DNA from 2 places in the Nonomuraea sp. CA-218870 genome. Region 1 is predicted to be linked to the other one. Evidence: riboswitches for the same ligand, from Rfam matches in the RefSeq annotation. Region 1 holds a riboswitch; the other holds the start of a gene.
What was found. A riboswitch is a leader RNA that binds a small molecule or an ion and turns the genes downstream of it on or off. The one in region 1 is predicted to bind cyclic di-AMP.
Positions count from the first base shown of each region.

Region 2: another riboswitch for cyclic di-AMP. It lies ahead of ACQEUU_RS20455 (D-alanyl-D-alanine carboxypeptidase family protein); the one in region 1 lies ahead of ACQEUU_RS22370 (glycoside hydrolase family 25 protein).

Region 1 covers NZ_JBNJMN010000001.1:4,620,744-4,622,930, reverse strand. The annotation lists gene ACQEUU_RS22380 (MerR family transcriptional regulator) at 1-161, opposite strand, end outside; gene ACQEUU_RS22375 (hypothetical protein) at 232-627, shown strand; gene ACQEUU_RS22370 (glycoside hydrolase family 25 protein) at 634-1,407, opposite strand; cyclic di-AMP (ydaO/yuaA leader) riboswitch at 1,420-1,554, opposite strand; gene ACQEUU_RS22365 (bifunctional polysaccharide deacetylase/glycosyltransferase family 2 protein) at 1,817-2,187, opposite strand, start outside.
Region 2 covers NZ_JBNJMN010000001.1:4,221,988-4,224,174, forward strand. The annotation lists gene ACQEUU_RS20445 (MerR family transcriptional regulator) at 1-306, opposite strand, end outside; gene ACQEUU_RS20450 (signal peptidase II) at 333-863, opposite strand; cyclic di-AMP (ydaO/yuaA leader) riboswitch at 1,058-1,191, shown strand; gene ACQEUU_RS20455 (D-alanyl-D-alanine carboxypeptidase family protein) at 1,203-2,114, shown strand.

The DNA.
Region 1 (2,187 bases):
CGCAGCGCCTTGGCCGTGCGGATCCTGGACACCGCCGACTCGTCGAACTCCCGGTAGCCGGACGGCCTGCGGCCCGCCTCGGGCAGCACCCCGCGTCGCTCGTAGAAGCGCACCGTGTCCACGCTGACCCCGGCCGCGCGCGCCACCTCGCCGATCTTCATGTCGCCCTCCCTTGACTCTGGACCGAAGTCCAGACTTTACGTTCAGGAGGTGACGGAAGGAGAGCACACCATGGACATCCCACCGATCGTGTGCGACATGAGCGCCGCCCGGGACACTCCCGGGCAGCGCCTGGCCGAGTACGGACGGCTGTTCGGCCGGGCGCTCACCGCCCGCGAGCGGACCGCCGGCGGAGTCCGGTTCCGGTTCCGCGCCGCTGACGGGCCGGCCGCCGACGGGCTGGAGGAATGGGTACGGGATCTCGCCGCCCGGGAGAAGGCGTGCTGCGCGTTCTTCTCCTTCGAGGTCACGGCGTCGGACGGCGAGGTCGTCTGGGACCTGACCGTCCCCGCCGACGACATGGCCGAGGCGATCCTGGAGGAGTTCTTCCTGTTGCCGGAGACCGCCGCGGCGGGCCCGGACGAGCCGCTGCGGCGGCTGGAGGACCGGGGACTCCGGTTCGCCTGACAGGGGTCAGACCGGGCGGCCCAGGGTGCGGAGCTGGTCGGGGGTCAGCGCCGAGACGTTCTGGTCGATGGGCGAGTCGGAGTACTGGTGGATGGTCCAGGACTTCCAGTCCGCCGGCGGGGTGATCTGCCCCTTGGGCTTGCCGTAGTGGGCGACCCAGAGCGGGTAGTCGGCGAGCCCCGCGCCGTAGGTGTCGGCGAAGTGCCAGCCGCTGTAGAACATCGGCTTGACCCCGGTCTTGGCCTCCACGTGGGACAGCCACGCCTTGGCCCAGGCGTTCACCTCGGCGACGGACCGGCCGTTGGTCGTCTCCAGGTCGAGCACCAGCAGGTCACCGGGCTTGCCGGGCTGGGAGTTCACCACCGACAGGAAGTGCTCGGCCTCGGCGATGGGATTGTTGCGCGGGTGCCCGTAGTGGTACGCACCCCGCACGATGCCCTTCTTGTCGAGTTCCGCCCAGTGCCGGGCGAAGGTGTGGTCGCGGAAGCTCGTGCCCTCGGTGGCCTTGATGATGCCGAACTCGGCCGGGCTGCTCGCCCAGTCGTGGTCGGGCTGGTAGTTGGACACGTCCTGGCCGTACGTGAGCGCGGCGGCCTGCTGCGGCGCGGCGGCCGGATTCGGGTCGACGGGGGAGGCGACCTGGCCGGTGGTGGCGGCGATGGCGCTGCCGGTCACGCCGGCGAGGGCCGTGGTGCCCGCCACCAGCGCGCCGGCGAGGGCGTACGCGAGGCGGGCGCCGGGACGGTAGGTCAGAACTGCGGCAAGCCTGGGCTTGGGCATGAGGGGAACGACTCCTTGCTTCCATGCCGCCTACCGGGTTAGCTGACGGGTTCGGGGTTGGAAGTCCCCTACGAACGGTGGCGTCCGATTCACCCCAGGAGATTGGGTCCCCGGCTCCGCGGGACGCGGATTAGGCGGCCGTGCGCTGCCCTGGCGCGAGAGGGATACCGCCAGGACGGCGCACGGTCCGGTCCATCGACGCGGCGACGGGTACACCGCGCATATGCGCAAGGTATATATGCGGACAAAAATACTGCAACTATGACATATCCGGTTTTACCTGGTTCACCCGGGGTTCCCGCTCCTGGATCCCCTGCCAGGCAAGGGAATCCGAACCCCGGGTAAAATCTGCGGCCCGGCCGGCTCCGTACCCCCGGAAAGCCCTCGAAAGCGTCCAGGGCCGCGTCCCTCACGGCGCCGCGAACGTGCCCTGCCTGCGCACCGTGTGCCAGCGCAACCGCACCCCCAGCAGCGCGGTCGCCACCGACTGGAACACCACCAGATAGATGAGCTGCCGATAGACCACCTGCTGCAGCGGCAGCGCCCACAGCGCCGACACCCGCTCCCCGTCCAGGCGCAGCGCGTACCAGCCGGCGGCGGCCTGCACCGCCACGAACCCGGCCCACAGCGCCACCGCGGGCAGCGGGTCGCCGACGGCCATGTGGTAGACGGCCATCAGGTCGACCACCGGCGCCAGCAACGGCAGCAGCACGTGGAACAGCGACAGGTAGCCCAGGCAGCGGCGGCCGAACGGACCCGGCTCGGCCAGCGCGCGGCGGT
Region 2 (2,187 bases), 400 kb from region 1:
CAGGCAGTCGATGCGGGCGGTCATCCGGTCGCGCTCCCGCTCCAGCGCGGCGATCATCTCCGGGGTGGCGTCCGGCAGGTGGATCTCCCTGGGGCCGTCGAGGCAGGGGAGGATCTGCTTGATGATCCGGGTGGGCAGGCCCGCCTCCAGCAGGCCGCGGATCTGCATCACCCGGTCGACCTGGCTCTCGTGGTAGTCGCGGTAGCCGTTCGCGGACCGGGCGGGATGGATCAGGCCCTGCTCCTCGTAGTAGCGCAGCAGCCTCGGGGGTGTGCCGGTGCGCTCGGACAACTCGCCGATCCGCATCTGATCGCTCCTTCGGCCTCGGCGGGCTACGCGCCCGGCCGCCCGGCGGCGGCGTCCTCGCCCGCGAGCGGGATGCCGCGCAGGGTGAGCAGGACGAGGATGACACAGCTGACGGTCAGGGCGATGTCGGCCACGTTGCCGACGAACAGGCCGCCGTAGTCGATGAAGTCGACGACATGGCCGCGCGCGAGGCCGGGCGGGCGGAACAGGCGGTCGAGCAGGTGGGAGAAGGCGCCGCCGAGCAGCGCGCCCAGCACGACGGTCCACGCCCGGGAGCCCAGCCGCCGCCCGGTGTAGAGGATGCCGGCCACGGCGCCGGCTGCCGTCAGGGTGAACACCCACGTGGCCCCGGCGCCGATCGAGAATGCGGCTCCGGGGTTGAACAGCAGCCGCAGCTGGATCAGCTCCGGGATCACCGTGACGCGCTCGCCGCCAGAGAGCGCCGCGACCGCCCAGAGCTTGGTGAGCTGGTCGGCGACGAGGACCAGCCCGGCGAGCGCCAGCATCCACCCGTAGAGCCGCCTGCCCGTGGTCTCGGGCTGTCGTCCGCTCGGCACCGTCGACTCCGCCTTCCTTCGGCCTGCGCCCAATCTAGTGGAACGGGAGAAGCCGCTCACCGGTCACCGGCGTCCGCCGCGTCAGAGGGCCGACCGCCCCGAACTGTGCTGTTTGCCAACATTTGCGTTGTTTGTCAGGTTGCATTACCTTAATCCCAAATCTGCCTAGTCCGTGCGCTGCCTGACCCCCGGGGAGCGCACGGCCGCCGAGTCCGTTCGCGGAGCCGGGGACCCAATCCCTTCGGGGTGAATCGGCACGTCACACGCCGTAGGGCACTTCCACGCCCGAACCCGTCAGCTAACCCGGTAGGCGGCATGGAAGCGAGGAGCGATTCCCTCATGCAGCTCACCCACCGGCTGAGCGGCGCGCTGCTCGGCCTCGTGGTCGCCGCCGGCGCCACCACGGCCACCACGGCCACCGCGCCCGCCGCCCACGCGGCCCCGCCGGTCGCGCACGTCGCACCCGTCCAGGCGGCTCCCGCGCACGCCGCCGACATGCCCGCCGTCCTCGCCCCGGCCGCCCACGTGATCGACGCCACCACCGGCCGGGTGCACTTCAGCAAGGAGGCCGACCTGCGCAGGCCGGTGGCCAGCCTCACCAAGATGATGACCGCGTACGTCGTCCTCCAGCGCGCCGAGCCCACCGACAAGGTCGAGGTCACCGCCGACGACGTCCGCTACGCCTCGGCGGGCGGCGCCGCCGTCGCCCACCTGCGCGCGGGCGACACGCTGACCGTCGAGAACCTGCTGTACGCGCTCATGCTGCCCTCGGGCGCCGACGCCGCGCACGCGCTCGCCCGCGCGTACGGGCCCGGCGTCGAGGAGTTCGTGGCCGAGATGAACGCCACCGCCCGGCGCCTCGGCATGGACGACACCGTGTACGTCAACGCCGACGGCATGCCCTACGGCGGCGGCGGTCACTCCACCGCCCGCGACCAGGTCCGCCTGGCCCAGGCGGTGCTGGAGAACCCGACGCTGGAGAAGGTCACCTCGGCCCGGTACCACATGGTCCCCGCCACGTCCGAGCACGGCTCGTACTCCTGGCGGAACACCAACCGCCTGCTCGGCACCCCCGGCGCGCTCGGCGTCAAGACCGGCTTCACCCGCGCGGCCGGCTACACGCTCGCCTTCGCCGCCGACCGGGGCGAGAGCCGGCTGGTCGGCGTCCTGCTCGGCGAGAGCGACTCCAGCCGCCGCTTCCAGACCGCCGGGGCCCTGCTCGACTGGGCCGCCGCCGCCGTCCAGCAGTAGCCGGGGTGGTCGCCCGGCCGGGGCCGGCACCCTCTACAGTCCTGTTGGACCTTGATGGCGCGTGAGGACGGGA